DNA from 4 places in the Metasolibacillus sp. FSL H7-0170 genome. Region 4 is predicted to be linked to each of the others. Evidence: riboswitches for the same ligand, from Rfam matches in the RefSeq annotation. Region 4 holds a riboswitch; each other region holds the start of a gene.

Region 1 (5,931 bases), 1.7 Mb from region 4:
CACACTTTCTTTGGCATTATCGGTATGCTGAATGAAAATAACAGGTTTTTGCTGTTCTTGAAATGCTTGAATCAATTTTTCGATATTCGCTAATGTATCATCACAGTGTGTGAGATTAACCAATCCATTTTGTACATCAATTACTAATAAAGCTTGCATATTGTTTCCTCCTCAAAATTGAATTTAAAATGAGGATGTAGTAAATGGTGGTGTTTTCATATAGTTGTTCTCTCCTTTATTAAGCAAAATATTGATAATAGACGCTTTTTGCCTGTTGTATGTCGGCAGTGCCGTGCACGAAAACGCGCCCATCCTTAAATGCGGTGAGCTGATAATTTTCTACATTGAAGCTAATGAGAAAATCATTGAAATGTGTTATTTTCTCGGAAGTTAGCTGCTTTTTTAACGCATATAAATCACGCATTTTATAAACAGGGCGAATTTGAACTGTGTCGCGACCACATAGTGAGGCAAATTTTGTTGTGGCATTGGGCTGCAAAAATGGATATGTTGGTTTTTCTCCGCATGTTGGGCAGATTTGCTTTTTTAGTGCATCCACCTTGATAGAGGAGAAGGTGTTTAGCCACACATCAATTGAAAAAACGCTTCCGCGCATCGCGGTTTCATTATTTGTTAAATATTTCAATGCCTCTGCTACTTGTAGGGCTGCTGTTACTTGTGAGGCAGAGGCTAAAATCCCTGCCATGTCACAAGTTGGTCCTGTAGTAGGTAATCCACCCATTATACAGTGCAGGCAAGCAGTTTTTCCTGGCTTAATGAAAAAGGAAAGGCTGCTTGATGCAACGCACGCACCATAAATCCATGGAATCCTGTATTTATGAGCAATATCATTGATGATAAAACGAATATCGAAATTATCTGTACCGTCAATTATCAAATCAATAGATTGTGTTGCTAGTATATGCTCAAAAAGTTCGACATTGGCTTCCTCGTTATAAGCATGGATTGTCAATGTATGATTAATTTTCTGTAAGCGTCTTTTAGCGGCGGTCGCTTTTGGTAAACGGGCGGTCACATCGGCTTCACTGTATAGCATTTGACGCTGCAAATTAGATAAGTCGACGAAATCTCGGTCAATCAGCGAAATCTCACCAATCCCTGCCCGCACTAGCAAATCAGCAATTGTTGCACCAAGTGCTCCGACACCAACGATGAGGACATGCTTTTCAGCAAGAAGAGCTTGTCCAGTAGTGCCAATTGGGAGAAAGCGCTCCTGTCTTGAATAACGGCTCACCTGCTTATACCTTCTAATGGACTAGATGCTGTTGCATACATTTTTTTCGGTATGCGTCCAGCTTCAAAGCTTTCGCGTCCAGCAATAATTGCATGCTTCATAGCTGAAGCCATTTTTACAGGGTCTTTAGCTCCTGAGACAGCGGTATTTAATAATACGGCATCCGCGCCAAGCTCCATTGCCTGAGCCGCATCTGCAGCGGAACCAATACCAGCATCAACAATAACGGGCACCTTTGCTTGCTCGATAATAAAGGATAAATTAAGTGGATTGACGATTCCCATACCTGACCCGATAGGAGAAGCACCTGGCATAATAGCGTGACAGCCTAAATCTTGTAGGCGCTTTGCTAGCAACACATCATCGGAAGTGTATGGTAAGACGATAAAGCCTTGCTCCAATAGCATTTCTGTAGCACGTAATGTTTCTACAGGGTCCGGTAGTAATGTTTGATTACAACCGATGATTTCGACCTTAACCATATCACATAAACCAGAGGCTTTCGCAAGGTTAGCGATGCGCACAGCCTCCTCTGCATTTTTCGCGCCTGCTGTATTTGGTAAGAGTGTATAGTTTTGTACATCGATTTTTTCTAAAAAATTTGGCTGTGTTGGCTCAAAAATATTCATACGACGCACAGCAAATGTTAAAATTTCTGTTTCAGATACTTCCACCGCTTCTTTCTGTGTAGCAAAATCTTTAAATTTCCCTGTGCCTAATAAGAGGCGTGAATTAAATTGATATGGTCCGATATGTAGCATGATTATCCTCCTCCTACAAATTGTACAATTTCGATATGGTCATCTGCTTTAATTTCCTTGCTGTCACGTTCCGCAGGCTGTAAGATTTCCGCGTTTACTTCAACAATGGCAAGCTCTTTATTGAGCTGTAAATGTTCTAGTAATTGGACAACAGTTGTAATAGATTGTGGTACTTCCATATTGTGACCGTTGACGTATAAGCGCAAAATGCACACCTCCTTTAAATCGTAAAGCGTTGCAATGAAAAAGGCGCTAACCGTTGCTTTGCTACGCTATCACCCAATAAGAATTGACTAAACAAAAGCCCAGTAATGGCACTTAATAAAATACCGTTGCGATAATGTCCTGTGCATATAAATAAATTGCTATATTGCGTAGTACCCATAATTGGAAGTCCGTCTATTGTTTGTGGCCGCACACCACACCAAGTTTCGACAATCTCAGCCTTCGTTAGTGATGGCATCATATGAATAGCTCGGGATAATAAAGAATAAATGCCACCGACAGTTACTGCATCATCTTCTAGCAGAGGATAGCTCGTAGCACCAATCAATAAACGATTATTGTGCTTTGGTACGATATAACAGCCATCTGTTGAAAAAATGGTTGCCTTCGGTAGCTGTGCCGCTTTTACCATTAAGCATTCCCCTTTTACTGGGTGCACCGGGCAAGTAATATGAAGTTTGGCTGCAAGCTTCGCTGTCCAGGCACCCGCAGTCAAAACAGCTTGCTGAACAGCGTAGTGCTTAGAGGCTGTCTGGATATGTGTAACTTGTTGTTGCTCTTTCTCTATCGCAATAACTTCCTCTTCAATTATATTTGCGCCAAGCTTCTGTACAGCGAGTGCTAAAGCCTTTGTTAAATTTCTTGCATTTACTTGATGGTCCTCGTATATATGGAAGCCCTCTGTAATAGAATGACCCAATAAAGGTTCGCATTGCTGTAACTCTGTTTGATTTAGCCATTGTACAGAGGTAGGGTGGTCCCGATATAAAAATTGATACTGCTGCTGCAAATTTACTCTAACTTCCTCAGCAGCTGCAATTTTAATTAGCCCGGAAGGTAATAAACCAACTTCTTGCCCAGTTAAATGTAATAGCTCCTCGGCGAGTGATTTGTGTAGCTCTCGACTTTCCAGCGCTAAATGATAAAGGGGCGAAGGGGTGTGAAATTCATTTTGACCACCAAGCATACCCCCAGCAGCGAGTGATGCTGTCGTTGTTTTTTCTGTATGGAAAATCGTCACAGGCTGTTGCTGTTTTAATAATTGATAGGCGATAGATAATCCAATAACCCCACCACCGATAATCGTAAAGCCTTGACACTTCATAAATTGCTCCCCTTAGTTAAAAAACATTGATATTGCGGCATAGCCCTGTGCGCCGACCTGCATCACTTGTTGTGCATTGCTGCTTGTTATACCACCGAGTGCAAGCACGGGTATTTTGACAGTACGGCATGTTTCAGCAAGTGCCTGAAGCCCTAGCGCTGGTACACTTGGTTTACAGGTTGTTGGAAAGACAGGAGAAAAGTATAAATAATGCATACCTCTTTCAGCACTTTGTAACGCTTCAGCCTTTGTATGCGTAGATTGCCCACATATAAAAGGATGCTGTGTCACATTTACAGCCTGATTTGCTGCAAAATGACAGCCAAGTAAGTCGTATTTGTAAGCGAGCTCCACATATGTATGAATGATTAATTGCTTTGCACTTATACCAGCCTGTAAAAGTGCGGCAATTGCGTTATCGATTTCAGTAAGTGAGAGCTGCTTTTCGCGAATAATAATGGCATCAACACGAGTAGCGACATCCTTTATTTGGTCAATTGTTTGTGGTGTAAAGCCTTGACCACTCGTAATAGCATGAATCATTTTAGTTTCCTCCAATAAAAAAACGTTACTTCTCCCATAGGAAAAGTAACGCTTACTTAAAAAATCGTAACAAATAATAGGCGACCACTTTCCTACGCTAGTATCAACTAGATCAGGTTCCAGGAATCCCAAAGTTTACTTTGATCTCAGCCGTTCACAACGGCACCTCCAGTGGATGGCTATGCAATTAGTTAACAATATAGCATATGTTTTCTAGAATGTCACGATGGAATTATCAGTTAATTCATTACTATTGAAATGTGTGATTCTTGATAGCCCGTGCTTATACGAGGAAATGATTGAAAAGGGAATAAAATTAGCTCAAAAATATGATGCAGAATATAAATATATTGAATGCTACCTTGATGATTTTGAGGAAATCAATCATCGTTTAAAAAGCAGAGAAAAGATGCTCAGTCAAATTAGTGAAATTCGTTCGAAGGAAGGCTTTTATGCTACGCTTAACAGTGCAAAAAAGCCAATCGATTTCAAATGTTTAGTAGTTGATACAAGTCAGCCGATAGAAAGATATATAGAAAATGTCATTCGTTATATTAAATTTCGTATGCCAAGGGGAATTAAATGGAATTAAAGTAATTTATCCCTAAGACGCTTACGGTTAAGTGGGAGCTCCACTGCGCATAAAAGCCCAATTGGTTCAACTAACAATCAGTGAGGATGAGGAAAACCCCCGCTGATTAAATTTTCTCTTTATACGATAATCATGGTTGTGAGATTATAAATGTGGATGAAAAATTACATAAAAAGCTATTAGATTTTTTCAAAGAATGGAGGCATCAATCAAAACCATGATGAAGGCGAAAAGGCGAGGAATAATACGAAAACTGAAGCTTTTAATTATTGGGCTACTAGTTGCTGCGCTGTTCTCAGGCATTATCTTTCCATATTCAATTTTTAGTGTATATCCGACTGTCGCAGTAGAGACTAATGAAATGCGTCAGCAGAAATATAAGGAGGATTTAGCGGTTTTGCAATCGCTATATGAGGAAAAAGCGCTGCAACCAGATTATGTTGTGTCTTATTCGATTTCCTTATTGGCATTGTATGAGATGAGCTGGCTGACAGATTTCAATAGACCTATGAAACGTGCGCAGTGGGGACAAATTTTAACAAATGTTCAATCTGCCAAAAATGCTCTTATTCATTTAGGTTTTCAAGAGTCGATGCTTTCAACTGAGGCGAAAATGTATTTAGAACAAATGGTCGATTTATTAATGCACATGGAGGAAACAGTAGCTTATCATATAAATAAGCAGGGTACTTATTCGCGCAAACGTATAAATATTGCGATTAGCAATTTACAAAATGATATCGCCTTTTCATTAGGGCTCTATACTCGTTTTTGGCAAGAATATTATAATGATAAATAGGACTAAGTGATTGGGTGAGGAGCAACTATTTTACTAATTTTAATGTTTATTTTACAATGATAGTAGATTTACATAGGAATGGGGAGCAGCTATGGTAAAAGAAAAATTATTTTCTCGTGAAATAAAATTTTGGAAAAGTTTAATATTTAAAATGATTTTAGCTGTAGGGCTAAGTTTATTTATTAGCTCACATATTTCACAATTTATTAGTTTACAAGTTAGTAAAGTAATTGAATTAGATGGTATTGCGGGCGTTGTAATTAATACATTCATTTCATTATTTATCGGAACAGTAATTATTGCGCTATGTACACGCTATATTATTTTAAAGCGAATGAATCGAGTACTAAAGGCAATGGCACAGGCAGCTGATGGTGATTTAACAGTACGTATTGACGATAAATACAAAGATGAAATAGGGCAATTGTCAACAGAGTTTAATCATATGCTAGAGCAAATCGGAACAGTGATTGAAAAAGCAAATAAAGCCTCGACAGATGTAACAGCTTATACTCGAGAGTTTGCGGCGATTACAGAGCAAAGTAGCACATCTGTCGAAACGATTTCTAACTCTATTCAAAGTATGGTCGTTGGCGCAGCGGGGCAGTTAGAGCAGATGCAAAAATTATCAGAATCATCGGATTTAATTAG
Region 2 (5,931 bases), 950 kb from region 4:
TCTAATGATTGCAAATGATAAAAAGTTGACGCTTGGAAATATTTTTCTTGATATTGTAAATAAAAGGCGTTCCCACCAATCATGCGCACAAATAAAAAATCTGTCAGCCATGCAGGGCTATCTACCTCATCCAAAATAGCAATTTGCATGAATGTGCCATCCTGAATGAAGGCGATATTCGTACCCTTCCCATCGAAAGTATATAAAACTTCCTCTGTCAATTGCGTTTGATAAGAATTAGTCCCACTTAATTCGCTGAGTGCTCCTTTTGCATATTGAAAATTATTCATATGCTCATTATAGTAAATAACATAATATTCTGCACCCTCAAAATAGTTAGTCGTTATATGAATTGCACGCTTATCCTCTAAAATATAATATTCTGCCTGAGGGTTATCTTTTAACGTACCTATTTCATAAAACTGCCCTTCTTTTTCCAATATTAAATAAATTTCGTTAACACGATTGTCCTTCTCAAGAGAGCGTTTTTTCATAAAATGAACAATCGTAGCTGAATGATTTAATTTTTGAGGTGATTGGACGTTAACTGTAGCTGTTATATAATCATTTATTTGTACAATTTGTGCTGCCGGTGCCTCTCTCGGTACTAGCTCTAATTGCTCTGGTGCTAAAAATGGCTCAAAAACCGACCATTCCTCATAAATATTTTCATATATTGTAAAATTACCATCCTCTAATTGCTTCACAAACAAAGGATGAATATATGTCTGCTCCTGTGTCACATCATTATGTGTAATATATAATTTATACATCTGCTCCTCAGTATGTGGAATCATCTTAATTATTTTCAATGTACTAAAATCAATAGCGTTGTACTTTAAAAAAAGCTCTTTATTCGAAGCCACTACCTCTGTCGTTGAAACTTCTTCTATTAAAGCATAATCCTTCCGTTCGATTGCTTGGAAATATTTAATCGCAGCATCAGCAGCTTGCTCTGGAAGCAATTTTTCAAACTGCTTTGTAATTAGCTCACTTGCCGGTTGCACTTGCTCATTAGCAGGAGGGAGCAAATAAATAATAAAGGCTAGGCATGTTATTGCTAGAACAGCAAAAAGTGGCTGAATGAAGCCTAAAGGTCGATGCTTTTTAGGTTTTGTTGCTAATTGTTTCACCTTGTCCTCTGTTAACCAATGCTTCTCACCAATGACTGCGTCAATTCCCTTTTTAATTTGTGAACCGCTCATCAAGCCCACTCCCCTCCAAACAATTTTTAAGCTTTTCTCGTCCTCTACGAAGTCGTGTTTTCACCGTATTGACAGAGCAATTTAAAATTTCCGCAATCGTTTCGACTTTCATGTCCTTATAATAATGAAGCACGATAACTTCACGATATTTGATTGGTAACGCTAACACCGCATGACCAATTTGTTGCTGTTCGCTATTCATAATCGCTTGTTTTTCTGCGGAATTTGCCCCTTGAAAGATTGTTTGAATTTTCATTGATAGTACAGTGTTTTTATAGCTCCAACTTCGTAAATAGTCGTAGCTGCGATTAATAGTCATACGGTATAAATATGTACGATAACTAGCATTGCCTCGAAAATCCTGCTGTTTTTCAAAAGCTTTTAACAGGACATCTTGAACGATATCCTCTGCTACTTCCTTGCTTTTCACATATGTAAAGGCGAGCCGCAACAGTTCCTCACCATGCTCACGAATAAATTGCTCTAGCTGTGACAACCGCTATCCCCCCTTTTTCGTTTCACGTTAGACGGAGCACCTGCTCATTTGGTTTCAAATTTTGAAACTATGTTTTATTTACAGCGTATAATAAAGTGAACCCCCAGTCCATAAAGGCTCTCACATACTTCTATGAAATTGATGATAAAAGAACGGTTAAAATTTGGGATTTTACAAATGGAGGGATGGCAATGCGTGTACTGCTAGAAATCAAAGGAACTTCACAATACGATGCGAGCGTTCAGCCAAATTACCAAAATTCTGCATGTGGTCCAACAACGCTACACGTTATTTTAAAGTATTTTCACATAGCCAAAGAAATTAATGATTTATATAAACAGCTAGGTACAACAAAAATCGGCTTATTTCAATGGCGTCTCATCAAAAGAATGCGCAAGTTGTTCGGTGCTAATTTTACTATTCAAGGTTGCTCGCTTGCAGAAGCATTGGCACAGCTTGAACAAGGAAATCCTGTGGCATTGAAATTCGACCAATATTTTAACCTACAGTGGCGGTCAAAAAAGAAGCCTCTATTCAAATATCATTGGGTTCCACTCATTGGCTATGAAAGAAAAGACGGGGAATTATATTTAATCATCCATGATAACGGTGGACGAGGCCGAAACAGCCAAATACGTTCATTTTGCTATGAGGACAATAAGCATGTGTTAAGCTTTGTAAAAATAGAGCAGAAAAATACATAAGGGCTATATGAAAAAGCAACTGCCTTTCCATATAGCGCTAGAACCTGCTGCTCCGTTTATCCCGCATTAACGGGCAGTAAGACGCCCACTTTAAAACTTATGTGAAAATATGCTAAGGATAAGTGGGAGATTAACTGCCCGTAAATGCCCGAGTGGTTCAACTAACAATCCGTGGAGAAAAGCATCCACGGATTGAAGGTTCACTTTATCCCGCATTAACGGGCAGTAAGACGCCCACTTTAAAACTTATGTGAAAATATGCTAAGGATAAGTGGGAGATTAACTGCCCGTAAATGCCCGAGTGGTTCAACTAACAATCCGTGGAGAAAAGCATCCACGGATTGAAGGTTCACTTTATCCCGCATTAACGGGCAGTAAGACGCCCACTTCAAAACTTATGTGAAAATATGCTAAGGATAAGTGGGAGATTAACTGCCCGTAAATGCCCGAGTGGTTCAACTAACAATCCGTGGAGAAAAGCATCCACGGATTGAAGGTTCACTTTATCCCGCATTAACGGGCAGTAAGACGCCCACTTCAAAACTTATGTGAAAATATGCTAAGGATAAGTGGGAGATTAACTGCCCGTAAATGCCCGAGTGGTTCAACTAACAATCCGTGGAGAAAAGCATCCACGGATTGAAGGTTCACTTTATCCCGCATTAACGGGCAGTAAGACGCCCACTTCAAAACTTATGTGAAAATATGCTAAGGATAAGTGGGAGATCAACTGCCCGTAAATGCCCGAGTGGTTCAACTAACAATCAGCTGGGATGAGAAACATCCCCACTGATTGAAGTTTCACTTTATGATACAGAAGCTATGCCATGTAATTTTTTGCGACGAGTAACCTTATTTTCTATATCGTTTCAAAACGCTTTGCAAATACAGTGTTGCGCAAACTTACTGCAATAATAACCCCTAGCACCGCACCAATTGCACTTGACACGAAGAAGGCTGGCATAAAAGCAAGTGCCGTAACAGATGTACCCATTAATATTTTTGCATATGGGACAGCTACTAATGATGCAATCACACCTGTACCAATCACTTCACCAATACCCGCCAGCCATACTTTATGGCTATATTTATAAGCTATAGCCGCTAAAAAAGCCCCGATGACACTACCCGGAATCGCAAGTAACGAGCCTGTTCCCGTAAAAATACGAACTAATGCTGTAACGAAAGCAATTACTACAGCTGGCACAGGTCCTAACAATATAGCACTCACAACATTGACAGCATGTTGAATAGGATATGCACGCGCAATACCTGTAGGAATCGCTACAAACATTGAACCTGCCACTGCAATGGCCACAAACAGCGCCATAACAGTTAATTTACGAACTGACATAAACAACACCTCTTTTAATTGTTATTTTTGAGCATTACTTATCAGCGGATTTGCGCAAATTATTTGCACATTTCTTTCCAAGCAAATTTTCCTCCTAAAAATAAATTTAAAAATGCCGCACCCATTGTAGAAAGGGAGCGGCATAGAGTGAGCAAATTCAATCAATGTCGCCACTTCCCTACGCTAGTGTGAGCTAGATCAGGTTCAAAGGGTCTGCATAGTACATATACATCTCAGCCTTTCAAAAGGCTCCCCTAGTGGTGCAAGCAATTTTCTTCTATTATTACGGTAATTTTGTTATTCGTCAATGTCTTTATAGACCAAGCGAACGTGCGTGGCGGATAATTAAGCGCAAGCCTTTATTATCCAGCTGTGATGCAACCGCCTCATTAAACGCAGGAACTACTAAGTCATTCAGCTCCGCTTCAATGGCTGCATCGCAATTAATTGTCGCGAGCTGATGCGAGAGCTTTAGCATGTCCATACTTTCATGGATTTTAGTACGCTGCGCAGGCTTTAGTTGGTCAAGTGCTGCTAGCACTCCCTCAATTGAATGATAGGTTTGAATGAGTTGCAGTGCTGTTTTAGGACCAATTCCTTTGACACCCGGATAGCCATCGCTCGCATCCCCCATAAACGCCTTCACCTCAGCAAATTGCTTTGGGGCGATGCCATATTCTTCGCGAAAGCGCTGCTCTGTGTACGTATCATATTCTGTATAACCCTTTTTAGTAAAAGCGATTGTTGTCTTATCATTTAATAATTGTAATAAGTCGCGGTCACCGCTAATGACAGTAATCTCCGCATCGTCTTTCCATTTCTCAATCATGGAGCCGATTAAATCGTCTGCCTCCAAGCCGCTAATGCCGAAGTTTTTCCAGCCCATCATTTCTGATACATCCTTCACCATATCAAACTGTGGCAGCATTTCTTCTGGTGGTGCAGGGCGGTTTGCTTTATATCCCTCGAATAAATCATTGCGGAATGTATGCATGCCCATATCCCAACAAACAGCTAAATGTGTCGGCTTCATCAAGTTTTGAGCTGTTAAAACATGACGGGCAAAGCCTTGTACTCCATTTGTTGGCGTGCCATCCTCTAAACGAATATATTGTTTCATCGCAGCGGAGGCGAAAAATGAACGAAATAGTAGTGCCATGCCATCAACAATAAGTAAATGTGGTTTTTCCATATGTATTCCTCCATTCCCCCTTAGCATAACATGACGCTAGCGAAAAAGTCATTTTGCGCCTGCTTCTAGCGTCTTACATAGGCGAAAAGAGTCATGCCTACACCTAGTGCAGCACAAACTAAATACATTTGTGAATAAGGTAGTAAATCTGCGACTGATCCCATCACTCCCCCTCCTAAAGTAATACCTAAGTCTGCTGTCGCAATAAATAGACCAAGCAGTATGCTACGATTAGCGCTCGGCAATACAAAGGTTAAATAGGTTGTTAAAAAATGATTATCACAAACAATTGTCAATGCTTTTTCTAAGAGAAATCGAAAAAAGCTGCTTACCTACTTATCCAAAGGATTTTCGGTAAACAGCTTCGTTAATAATCAATAACGCTTCAGCTAACTATAATCTAGATTTTCTTAAGCTTGCTTAAAAACTTCTCTTTATTAACGAGTGTTTAGCTACCCGCTGAAATCGGTCAAATGCTTACATTCACCTCCCCATCTTTAAAGGTAGGTGACCTCTGTATCTGTCGCTTAACTATCGGTACAGAAAGCATTTGCCCCAAAAATTAAGGCATTAAATATTGTGCAATTTTCTCTACATCTTTATTGAATACACGGTCCTCTGTAATACCTGCCGCAATTTCACGGATTTCTTGCCATTTTTCATATAACTTTGGAGCCATTTTCTTCACATCTCGATATTCAACAGCTGTCGCAGCACAAAATGCTTCAATAGCTAAAACACGTCGTGTATTCGCAATTATATTATAGGCATGGCGCGCGCCTGTTGTCCCCATGCTAACATGGTCCTCTTGATTTGCAGAAGATGGAATAGAATCAACAGATGCTGGATGTGCAAGTGTTTTATTTTCTGATACGAGGCTTGCTGCTGCATATTGTAAAATCATCGCTCCCGATTGCAAGCCTTGGTGTGCACTTAAAAATGCTGGTAACCCTTCGCTTAGAGCTGGATTGACAAGACGC
Region 3 (5,931 bases), 480 kb from region 4:
CTACAAGTGTTGTGGAAAGTAATATGGCAGAATACATATATCTTTTCATTAGGTCACCTTCATTTTAAAATAATCGATTAGTTCATTTTTCAAATTAATCAATGAAGGCTCATCTAATTGTTGTCTGCTTCTCGGTCTTTTTAATGGAACATTGATTTCTTCAATCGTATGAATTGGTGTTTCACTAATGACAAAAACCTTGTCCGATAAAAATAATGCCTCTGAAATATCATGCGTAATAAAAACAATCGATGATTTAGTTTGATTCCATTGTTCTAACAGCCACTCCTGCATATACAGCTTTGTCATCGCATCAAGGGCTGAGAAGGGTTCATCCAATAGAAGTAAATCTGAACCAGTTAATATAGCACGTAAAAATGACGCACGCTGTCTCATCCCTCCTGATAGTTCATGGGGATATTTATTGTAAACATGCTCTAATCCGAAATCTTTTAATCTATTTAAAACTAATTGTTTATCGTATTTCTTATTTTTTCCTTCGAGTGGTAAAGCAACATTTTCCGCTATCTTTCGCCAAGGAATAAGTAAATCTTTTTGTGGCATATAGCCTACTTTACCTAGACGATTCGTTTCTTCATAACCATTTAGAAAAATAGAGCCTTCTGTTGGTTGTTCCAGTCCCACAAGTAGTCTAAATATAGTTGATTTACCTGTTCCACTTGCCCCAACAATACTGACAAACTCACCTTTATTTACTTGAAAATTTAACTTATTTAAAATATAGTGTGGCTGATCATAATAAAATGATACATCTTTAAACTGCAGTACATAATCATGCTTTTTATCCATACTCATAAAGTCTTTCATCCTTCTTGTTCAATTGATTTCCGCGTTCCCCTTTAACTTATGTTGATACCAAGATAAACCTCCATTTCTGTCACTTTTTCTTGGTGTTTGTCCATTCGTAAACAAAATGAATCATCGTTTTCGTAAAAGCAATAAGTTGATCGATGGAGCAAGATTCATTTACTGCATGAGCATTTTGAAAATCGCCTGGTCCATAAATGGCAGCTGGGATACCTGCGTCGCCAAACCATCCACCATCAGTAACGGAAGGAGATACATCAATCGTAGCTTCTTTTCCATGGTTCATTTGGTGAGAGGAGGACAATAATTGAACAGCTGGATGATTCGGATCAACTTCTAGTGAAGGGAAAATTTCGCCTTTGTCTTCAATCATCGAACTTCCTCCCCACACGAATGTCGGCGGATAGTGCCTTAGCCATGGATCCGACTTTGCAACAGAAAGTATATGTTCCTCAATCTCTCTAGATACCTCTTCATAAGTTTCATTAGGGTAGTAGTGAACAGTAATCCATAGTTTACATTCGTCAGCTATAAAAGCGGGCTGTCTTCCACCTTCAATAACAGCAGGGTTGATTGTATTTGTACCAGGTGGAAATCCTTCATATTGCTTAGTAACCGCCCAATGGCGCTCTAAATCTTGCAATCCTTCTATTATTTTCATCATTTTTTCAATGGCACTTGCTTGCAATAGTCCGCCACCTGCGTGAATCATATTTCGTCTCATAGCATCATGAAATGTTTTAGCACTTTTTATCGTAATCCAACCCGTGATTACCCCGCCTTGACCTTGTATATGTAAATCACTCGTATCAACAACAAGCGCAAAGTCGGCTTTATATCCTCGCTCACAACATTGAAGTGTACCAGCCTCTCCGACTTCTTCTCCGATGACAGATTGGAAAATGAGATCGCCCTTCACCTCAAATTTTGCCTCATGTAAAAGTTTTAATGCAAATAGGGCCCCTGCAATTCCTCCTTTCATATCAGCTACGCCCCTACCTATAATAGCCTCTTCAGTTACTATTGGATCAAAAGGATTCGTTAACCATTGTTCGTCATCTCGTATTTCAGCTACATCAACATGCCCATTAATAATTAAACTGCTATATAATTCAGGTTCCGTTCCTTTTTTCACCCCAACGACATTGGGGTCATCTGGATACACATCCCATATATCAATTTCAAAATTAAGATTTTTTAAATAATTTGCGATAAATTGTTGAATATTTTTTGTATTTCTTGCAGGTGGTGCGGGTGTTTCAAACTTTATAAGTGTAGTAACCAAATCAATCAATTCTTGTTTGCGATTTTCTACTTGAAGCATCAATCTCTCGATATTATTTGTCACAACATTCCCGCCTTTTTTGTAATAGAGAAACCACTTGCGAAAAGAAGTGGTCTGAAATCTATCAATTTATTTTCATGAACCGCTTCTTTCTACTAGGATGTACTAGTTTGTAAGTAGTAATACACCCTCTCTAGTGGTCAGATTCTATTTAATTATTCTTTTCCTGTCCATTCGATTATTATTTACACCAAATCAATATTAAATTTTTGCTAATTCTTTTACTGGCCACATTGAAATGTTTTCAGCCATATCCCAGAACATATATTCAAAGTAACTTGTTTTCACAAATATTTCTTCTAGTTTATTCAGTTCATCTTCTGGCTTTCCTTGTGCAATCTCATTGATTAAATCGATGCAATCTTCAGCAATTTTAGTAAACCCGTCAGAAGAATACATTTTAACCCAGTTTCCATAGAGTTCATGCTCTAAAGAATTTGGCCATTCAGCTAATTTTTTACCAATCCAATTGTAACTCCATGCACATGCTAATACTGCTGCAATCGTATTCTCTACTCCGCCTAACTGTGCTTGGCTAAGCATATAGCTTGTATACGCTGTCATTGTAGCAGATGGCTCTGTATTTTCTAATTCTTCGTTGGAAATCCCAAATTTCGCTGCATACTCACGGTGTAAATCCATTTCAAAATTCATTGTTCCATGCAATAAATTTGCAAAAATAGTCATTGTTTTTAAATCATTGGCTTTGGCACTCCCAATTGCGAAAACTCTAGAGTACTCTATTAAATACACATAGTCCTGCTTCATATAATGTATGAATTTTTCCTTATCAAGAGTCCCTTCCCCAATCCCCTTTACAAAAGGATGTTCTAAATAACTATTCCATACAGGCTGCACTTTTTTAAATAAACGATCAGAAAATGTCATTGAATTTACTCTCCTTTGTCATTACTAAAATATAATTGAGTAGGGGGAGCGATGAACTCCTTACCTCTCAAACTTACGTATGAATTTGTATACGGTGGTTCAATTAAACAGAAAGAGCTTTGTTTTGTTTGGCAAGCTCACCTAATCATACCTAGCCTTCTGTGAGATTTGTGTTCCTCAAATCTGTGTCTTGTCTTCAGAACTCTCTAGATTCAGCCCCTTTCTTTTTAGATAACCCTTATTTTTGTCATGGAAACTCGGAATTTGCACCTGAGAGTACATGTGTATACTAGGCACAAAAAACCCATTCCTGTAGTATAAGGAATGGGTTAATGTATATAACAAAATATATGCACATATTTCACCATTACTTCCCTACGCTAGTACGACCTAGATCAGGTTCAAAGGGTCAAGACTTGTCTCTCTCAGCAAAATTATGCTCCCCTAGTAATTTGAATATTTGATTGTATCTAGCTAATCATAGACATAATTGTTTGTCAAGTGGCCGCTTACAGTTACTTTCCTTTAAAACAAAATAAACAGCTCATTGTGATAAGGATTATTAATATAAAATAATCTCTAGATTAGTATTGAGAATATAATATTAATGCACCGTTCAACTAGCTTGTTATCTTTTGCTGCAACTTGTCAATATAGACATATAAAAAGTCGCTTAACACACAAAAGTTTCTAAATTCACGTAAATGCTTGTACTCCAATATATCACTAGTTAAACTAGTAATATAAAGTATAAAAGGATGGTGGCTTTAATGACGAATGAACAACCAATCGAACATGAGAATAACGAAACGATTAAAGCAGTAGAAACGCTTTTTGTCAATGAGTTTACGAATGGTGTATTAGATCCAAATAAGCCGATGCTTGGTCCGCTCCGAAATGGCGGGACAATTATTGCCAACACAGCACCTGGCTGCTGGGGACCAATGCTAACACCTGAAATACGAGGCGGGCATGAAGTAACAAAACCGGTATACATAGAGGGTGCTGAAGTTGGAGATGCACTTGTTATTAAAATTAAATCAATTCAAGTAACGTCCATTGCGACTGCATCTGGTACGGATGAAGCACTGCCAGACCGTTTCATAGGTGACCCATTTGTGAAAGTAAAATGCCCTGGCTGCGGCAAGCTACATCCACAAACGAAGGTTCAAGGAATCGGACCACAGGCAATTCGCTGTGCAATTTGTGATACAGCAACTGCGCCATTTGCTATCACAAATGGCTATACGATGGCTTTTCACCATAATGAACAATTAGGTGTGACAGTGGGCAAGGACGGTGCGCGAAAAATTGCGTTAGATGCTAATCATTATATGCGAATACCTGAAAACTCGAAGCAAAATCCTGTCGTAAGTTTAGCGCCTTCTGATTTAGTTGGCGTGTTAGCAAGAATGCGCCCATTTTTAGGGCAGTTAGGCACAGTGCCTTCAAAAGCGCTACCTGATTCACATAATGCGGGTGATTTTGGTGCGGCATTAATCGGTGCACCACATGAGTTTATTTTAACTGAGGAGGAATTAGTCTCACATAAAACCGATGGCCATATGGACATTAGCCGCGTACGTCAAGGAGCTACTATTATTTGCCCTGTAAAAGTGGAGGGTGGCGGTGTTTATATCGGTGATATGCATGCAATGCAGGGCGATGGTGAAATGGCGGGACATACGACAGATGTTGCCGGCATTGTACAATTACAAGTAAGCGTGCTAAAAAAGGTAGCTATCGACGGGCCAATTATTTTAGCGAATGAGGAGGATTTACCATATACTGCAAAGCCATTCACGAAAGAGGAAAAGCGCTTAGCACGAGAGCTAGCAGAGGAATATGGATTAAAGCAGCTAGAGGAGGCATTGCCTATTTCGGTTGTTGGAACGGGCGTCAATCTAAATATTGCAACGGATAATGCGGTGGAACGGGCAGCAGCCTTACTAGATTTATCTAGCGATGAGGTGAAAAATCGTATTACCTTAACAGGTGGCGTCGAAATTGGTCGACTACCGGGTGTGGTCACAGCAACATTCCAAGTACCGAAAACATTGCTAAAGCAAGCAAAAATATATAAGCCAGTAAAACAGCAGTATGATTAAGGATAGGGGGCTGTCCGAAAAGTGAATATCTTTTCGGACAGCCCCTGCTTCTACATTAACTATTTGCTAAAAATGTTTGTACCTGTCGCTTCGTTTTCAGCACAAAAAAACTGCTTCTGCAATGACCTGTCACAAAAGGGTCGTCCCAAAATGACTTTCTAGACGACCTCTTTCCTTTTGCAGAGATGCCGACAAAAAACTACAGCAACCTGTCATCACGTTTGATATAGTAGAAATAGAATGTTATTAAAAGGGGGGAGACGTATGCTGCAAATAGACGAGCAGCTGTATAGCATGACAGGGGGAAAAATAGGGGAGCCATTCATGCGTGCAATTGCAGGAATTTCGAATGAAACGTCTATTATTTGGGGCGAGCTCCTTCCACTAGAACAAATTTTAATCAGTGATGAGCAAGCACTCACTTTAGTAAAAGGCTACTGTATCGAGGATGTAGCCGCCTTTTCGGGAGTAGAGCAAGGTGTGACGAAGGTGCTGCAAGATTTAATGCTTGATAATCATGACGCACATATATTGCAGTATATGGCGCTTCATCAAACAGTTGAGGCGCAAGGTCTACTGCGATTTTTAACAGGGATTGATATGGTGCTTCCTATGCAGGAGATGAAGGTTTTAGCAGTTCATAAAGTTGAGAATAAATGGCTGATTCATCCAATATGGCAAGATAATCAATCTTTTTGGAGCACACTATATGCTAAAAAATTGTATAGCATATTTATGCAAGTCGACATTGAGAATATACAA
Region 4 (5,931 bases):
TGTTTGATTCCTAGAAAGATTATCATCTAGTAAAGATTGATATTCTTTTATGATGATTTTATTCATCGTATAATGCATGTCATTTATTTCAGTAACGAGTTCAAATAATTCATCTTTATTTTTTTTCATATTAATAACTCCTTATATTATAAAGTTTACTTTATTATAAAGTTGACTTTAATATTTGTCAAGATTAATAAAACATTTATATTTATCCGCTTTGCCGTTGAAGATATACAAATTTCCATTAAACTATGTACAAAAACGCTCACTTAATGATGTATAAAATCACTTGCCATCTAGAACTAGATGATTTTTTAAACGATAGGAATTGCCAACGGTAGTGACAACTACTGAGGTTTAGACCAACATGATATTGCCCACTCAGTCGCTCGCACATATGTTGCGGCGGTACTAGACTAGGTCTCCCTTTATCAGCGTGTCGTCTCGCCACTCGCTAAAATCAATCTAATGCATGAATATTATTTCTCCACTTATTTACTTTGTTAAATAGGGGCTGTCCTAAAGCCGTGCATAGCCGGCATTTTGGACAGTTAGCGATGATATTTCATAAGATGTTGATACATATAAACAGAAAACGCCTCTTTTAAAAATGGGATGAACATTGACTTTAGCAGTGTACTCCTTCAGTAAAAGGGAAGCGATGAAAACATTGATTTCAATACGGTGACAAAAAATGGATTTTCGGTCAACTCCACAAATGAAGCGTCCAAAATGTAGTGCTTTAGTACACTTTTTGGACGCTTCCTCACTAAGATATATTAAACTGATAAATCCAATGATAAAAACTCAGCACGTTGTTGTGTATGCTTGTCGAGCATAATTTGTTCAGGCTGGATGCCTTGTTCACGTAGTATTTCAATGTTTTGTGCAAGGAATTCATCGCTGCCAACAACGTAGAATAATCCTTCTTTGTCTGCGGCTAGATTTTTCACTTCTTCATAATAGTCTTTGCGATTATCGACGAACTGTGCGATGAATTTCTTGGCAGGTGCAGATTCAAAAATATTTGGGAATAAGAAATCCTTTGTGGAATCGATATTTAGTGAATGAATTTGATTCACATTGTCTGCACGCTCTAAATAATCAAGTACAAGTGGTCTAAAAGTAGCTAAGCCGACACCAGATGATAGCAGATAAATATTTTTATTGTCTCTTTTTAGCGGTACATTCGAATGTGTTTTAAAGATTGCTACTTCAGTGCCAATTTCAATATTTTTTAAAATCGATTTGAATTCAGAGCATTGTTCTTTAATGCGTGTTGTAATACCGATTGAATTTTCGTGCGGTAAAGTGGAGATTGACATATGGCGGATGAGCGCGCGGTTTGGCTTTTCTCCAGCATTAAATCCCTTTAGTGCGAAATGGGTGTGCGAGCCTTCTTCCCATGTAAAGCCCTCTGGAAGGTCCAGCATGTATGTTTTAACCTCAGGCGTTTCTTCAATAATCTTATTTATTTTCGTCCAGTAAATTTGCATTATATCTTCTCCTCACTTATTTGTATGTCACTATCTACTATACAATAAGTGATAACTATTCTCAATTAAATAGATTGATTATTTTAAAGAATATTTGACATTTAATTTTAATGCGTTATGATGGATTTGAAATTAAAATATGATTCTTTTTCTACTAGGGGTGCCAAATAATGGCTGAGACTTACTCTTAGAACCTGATCTCGTTAGTACGAGCGGAGGGAAGTAGATGGGAAATGAATTCGTTTAATAACGATGTATTTTGGCATATATTTGCTTACTTCATTCAAAAACGAAACCCTCCTACTAGTGTTCCTTTTAGAAAAAGAACAAATTAGGAGGTTTTTTTTATGAAATTTACTGATGAATTACGTTTAGCAACAAAGGAGAGCTGGGAGAAAAGCTTAAATCACCCATTTGTACAAGGCATTGTGAAGGGGGATTTACCTCTTGAAATTTTCAAAAATTATATTTTGCAAGATATCTATTATTTGAACCATTATGCAAAAATTCATGCGCTGGCAGCGGCACAAGCAGAGGATTTCGCGATTACCGCTTTTCTGGCAGAAAAAGCGCGCAATACCGCACAAGCTGAATTAGGGGTGCATGAAGCACATGCAAAAATATTAAATATTACTGAGGAAGATATGGAAAGCTTCAAGCCAGCACCAACCGCTTACGGCTATACATCACATTTATATCGCTCAACAATGTATGGAAATTTAGCCTATATTATTTCAGCTATGTTGCCATGCTATTGGCTATATGCTGATATTGGCAAGGCTTATGAGCACGCAAATCCAGAAACTGAAATTTATCGCAATTGGCTTGCGACATATGCGAGCGATTGGTTCCAAGAGGCAACACAGGCTCAAATTGATTTATTAAACTCACTTGTCGAGGATATGAACGAAAAAGAAAAAGAGAAGGTGAAGGAACAATTTATTATCGCAAAGGAATATGAACTAGCATTTTGGGAGATGTCCTATACATTTGAAAAATGGTTATCACAGCGTGATGAGAAAGTGAAGTCATAGGTGGAGGATATATTGCCATGCGAATAGTCTTGAAATATTTAGCATTATTATCACTAGTCTTCCTTTTAATGGGCTGTCAAACAAAGGAAGGGAATGAAAAGGTCCAACTGTTCTTAGATTGGACGCCAAATACAAATCATACAGGAATTTATGTAGCAAAGGAAAAAGGATTTTTTGAAGAAGTAGGCTTAGACGTTGAAATTATGCTGCCAGGCGAGGTACGTGCGGAGCAAATTGTAGGGTCTGGCAAGGGGCAATTCGGAATTAGCTTTCAAAATCAAGTAACGCAAGCGCGTTCAGAAGGTCTTCCTATTGTTTCAATCGCTGCCATTATTCAGAAAAACACTGGAGGCTATTATACGCCAAAGGCAAAGGGAATTAAAACGCCAAAAGACTTTGAAGGGCATATATACGGTGCATATGGCTCGGAATTAGAAAAAGCTTCTTTACAGGCTGTTATGAATAAAGAAGGTGGAGATGCTTCGAAAATTGAGACGGTACAAGTCGGCAATACAGATTATTTTGTAGCGCTAGAGCGAGACATCGATTTTGTCAGTATTTTTTATGCATGGACAGGTATTGAAGGTGAGATTCGTGATGCGGATATGCATTTTATTAAAACGACTGATTTTGCGCCAGAGTTAGATACTTACTCACCTCTTATTATTACGAACGATAAAATGATTGAAGATAATCCTGATACAGTGCAAGCCTTCATTAATGCTGTATATAAAGGCTATGAGTTTGCAATTGATAACCCGCAGAAATCGGCGGATATTTTAATTGCTGCAGAGCCCGACCTTCAGCCAGAGCTTGTGAGACGCAGTCAGGAGTGGCTATCTCCTCACTATAAAGAAGGTGCAGAGGCTTGGGGTGTTCAAGAGGCAAGTCGATGGGAAAATTTTGCGGAATTTATGGTAAAGCATCAGATTATCGGTGAAGTAGATATTCAACAAGCATTTACAAATGAATTTATCGCGAATGCAATGAAGTGAGGAAACAGCTATGAGAATAGAAAATATGTGGAAGCCGGTGCTAGCTCTTCTAATCGCAATTACTCTTTGGGAAATAGCAGTGAAGCTGTTGCAGATTGAAGTATGGGTACTACCTGCACCTTCCGTTATCGCAAAGGAAATGTTCATTGTTTTCCCCGCCATTTTCCCGCATATGCTGGCGACGATAAAGCTTGTATTCATCGGTTTTTCGTCAGCCATTGTGTTAGGTATTAGTGTCGCAACAATGTTACATATTTTGCCGACTGCACGGGAAATCGTTATGCCGTTTCTCGTTATTTCCCAAAATATCCCAACAATTGTGCTAGCGCCACTTTTAATGATTTGGTTTGGTCTAGGAGATTTCCCGAAATATTTAATTATCGCAACGACAGCCTTTTTCCCGATTGCCATTGCAACGCTTGATGGATTTAGACAAACTGAGCGTGATTTGATGCATTATATGCAAATGATGGGAGCGACGAAAAAGCAAATTTTTTTAAGGTTGCAATTACCTGATGCAATCCCAAGCATCTTCTCAGGAATAAAAATTGCTGCAACGTATAGTGTGATGACAGCCGTTGTAGCAGAATGGCTAGGTGCACAAAAAGGAATTGGTGTATTTATGACGTTATCTGCCTCCTCCTACAGAACGCCACGTGTTTTCGTTGCAATCGTTATAACAATTATTCTGAGCTTGGCATTTTTCGGACTATTTTTAGCACTTGAGAAATGGTTTACGCGCTGGAAACGAAATGAGGGAGTACAATGAGTCTGCACATTGAGCAGCTACATCATTCTTTCGGAGAAAAAAAGATACTTTCCGCTATTTCTTTCACTGCACAGGATGGCGAGTTTGTTTCTATATTAGGACCTTCTGGTAGTGGGAAAAGTACTTTGTTTCATCTTATTGGAGGCGTTTTAAAGCCTGAGCAAGGGCAAATTATGTTAAATGATTGTGATATTACGAGTGAAAGTGGAAATATGAGTTACATGCCTCAAAGTCCGTCGCTTTTTCCTTGGAGAACAGTATTGCAAAATGCAATGCTTGGTAGTGAGTTAGCGGGGAAAGCAGATGAAGCACAGGCGATTGAATTATTGCAGAAGGCCAATTTGGGAGAGATGGTGAACGCTTATCCCCATCAATTATCAGGCGGAATGAAGCAGCGTGTGGCATTTATTCGAGCGTTGCTAAGCCCGCAATCCCTTATCTGCTTAGATGAACCTTTCTCTGCATTAGATTCTTTTACGAAAAAAGAAATGCAGCAATGGTTGCTTAACATGTGGGAAGCGTATGACAAATCTATTTTATTCATTACACATGACATTGAAGAAGCCCTTTTCCTGTCGGACAAAATTATTATCTTATCAACAAACCCAGCAACTGTAAAAGCATCTATAAAAATTCCTTTTAAGCGTCCGCGGGATGAGCAATTATACTTGAGCGATGAGTTTTTAAAATGGAGGAAAAAAATCGTTGAGGTACTTAAAGGATAATTGGAGGGTGTCCAAAAAGCCGTATATAGCCGACTTTTTGGACACTGATGCTGGTGTTTTTGGGAAATTTAACTCATTGAAACAGAGAGCTTATTTTAAAACGAAAGAAACACAGGGTTTAACGATTTATCGCCTACATGAAAGAGAAGAAATGGAGATATTCCTTTCAATGTACTCACAACATAAAATTACCGTTTCAAACAGCACTTACTATTAGTTAGTAGCTGTAAAATAAAATTCACCTAGAATTTCATTTACTTTATATTGATCTGGTGCAAGCTCCTTTTCAATAAAAGAAATAATGTCTGATTGTTCAACATCGTACATCACTTCAATTTCTTTAGAAAATAGTAGCTTTTCTTTTTGTAGCAAATTAGCAAAGGATGGTCGCTGCTTCGGTTTTAGTTGTTCCGAATTTAAAACTTGCTTTAATCCATCGATGTAATAGTGAAGCGGGCGACCGCCGACAATTCGAACGCCTTTATTTTCTTCATTCATCATAATAACCGTAGGAAAGCCTCCAGCACCTAAGCTTCTAGTAAGAGCAAAATCCTCATTCAATAATTGCTGACCAACCGGTAGCTCAGCTTCATTGACAATAGCCTCTCCATTAAGCCCAAGTTTATTTATGATTTCTGTTAAAACAGATGAATCTGAAATGTTTTGATTAAATGCAAAAAGCGCTTCCCTTGCGCGGCGTAAAAATTCAAATGCCACCGCATCGTTATGCTGCTTTTGGATAATTTTAAAGACACGAGAAGGTGGGTAAGATGATTGAACAGGATTATCAACCATTAAACTGCCATCAATAGGCATTCTCGAAAATTCTCCAACCTCTCTCCAGTGACCAGCAACGTCCGCTGGTTTGTAAATACCGTTTGCAGGGTCGATTGGTCCATCATGCCATTT

The links. A riboswitch is a leader RNA that binds a small molecule or an ion and turns the genes downstream of it on or off. The one in region 4 is predicted to bind thiamine pyrophosphate.
Region 1: it holds a riboswitch for thiamine pyrophosphate, as region 4 does, so the genes downstream of both, MHH70_RS04560 (thiamine phosphate synthase) here and tenA (thiaminase II) in region 4, are expected to answer to the same signal.
Region 2: it holds a riboswitch for thiamine pyrophosphate, as region 4 does, so the genes downstream of both, thiW (energy coupling factor transporter S component ThiW) here and tenA (thiaminase II) in region 4, are expected to answer to the same signal.
Region 3: it holds a riboswitch for thiamine pyrophosphate, as region 4 does, so the genes downstream of both, tenA (thiaminase II) here and tenA (thiaminase II) in region 4, are expected to answer to the same signal.

The regions. Positions count from the first base shown of each region.
Region 1 is NZ_CP151964.1:953,090-959,020, reverse strand. Features, by position in the region: gene MHH70_RS04585 (isochorismatase family protein) at 1-159, opposite strand, end outside; gene MHH70_RS04580 (ThiF family adenylyltransferase) at 239-1,255, opposite strand; gene MHH70_RS04575 (thiazole synthase) at 1,252-2,016, opposite strand; gene thiS (sulfur carrier protein ThiS) at 2,019-2,231, opposite strand; gene thiO (glycine oxidase ThiO) at 2,237-3,346, opposite strand; gene MHH70_RS04560 (thiamine phosphate synthase) at 3,359-3,889, opposite strand; TPP riboswitch at 3,962-4,069, opposite strand; gene MHH70_RS04555 (hypothetical protein) at 4,116-4,481, shown strand; gene MHH70_RS04550 (hypothetical protein) at 4,699-5,280, shown strand; gene MHH70_RS04545 (methyl-accepting chemotaxis protein) at 5,372-5,931, shown strand, end outside.
Region 2 is NZ_CP151964.1:3,630,461-3,636,391, reverse strand. Features, by position in the region: gene MHH70_RS16965 (hypothetical protein) at 1-1,205, opposite strand, end outside; gene MHH70_RS16960 (sigma-70 family RNA polymerase sigma factor) at 1,186-1,701, opposite strand; gene MHH70_RS16955 (C39 family peptidase) at 1,893-2,405, shown strand; gene thiW (energy coupling factor transporter S component ThiW) at 3,265-3,759, opposite strand; TPP riboswitch at 3,918-4,025, opposite strand; gene MHH70_RS16945 (5'-3' exonuclease) at 4,073-4,951, opposite strand; partial or broken gene MHH70_RS16940 (MFS transporter) at 5,017-5,220, opposite strand; gene hutH (histidine ammonia-lyase) at 5,514-5,931, opposite strand, start outside.
Region 3 is NZ_CP151964.1:2,204,268-2,210,198, reverse strand. Features, by position in the region: gene MHH70_RS10190 (ABC transporter permease) at 1-49, opposite strand, end outside; gene MHH70_RS10185 (ABC transporter ATP-binding protein) at 49-810, opposite strand; gene MHH70_RS10180 (acetylornithine deacetylase) at 899-2,176, opposite strand; gene tenA (thiaminase II) at 2,375-3,061, opposite strand; TPP riboswitch at 3,417-3,517, opposite strand; gene MHH70_RS10170 (acetamidase/formamidase family protein) at 3,832-5,169, shown strand; gene MHH70_RS10165 (hypothetical protein) at 5,434-5,931, shown strand, end outside.
Region 4 is NZ_CP151964.1:2,682,932-2,688,862, forward strand. Features, by position in the region: gene MHH70_RS12660 (MarR family transcriptional regulator) at 1-129, opposite strand, end outside; gene MHH70_RS12665 (dihydropteridine reductase) at 783-1,499, opposite strand; TPP riboswitch at 1,646-1,737, shown strand; gene tenA (thiaminase II) at 1,847-2,533, shown strand; gene MHH70_RS12675 (ABC transporter substrate-binding protein) at 2,551-3,528, shown strand; gene MHH70_RS12680 (ABC transporter permease) at 3,539-4,297, shown strand; gene MHH70_RS12685 (ABC transporter ATP-binding protein) at 4,294-5,022, shown strand; gene MHH70_RS12690 (DsbA family protein) at 5,236-5,931, opposite strand, start outside.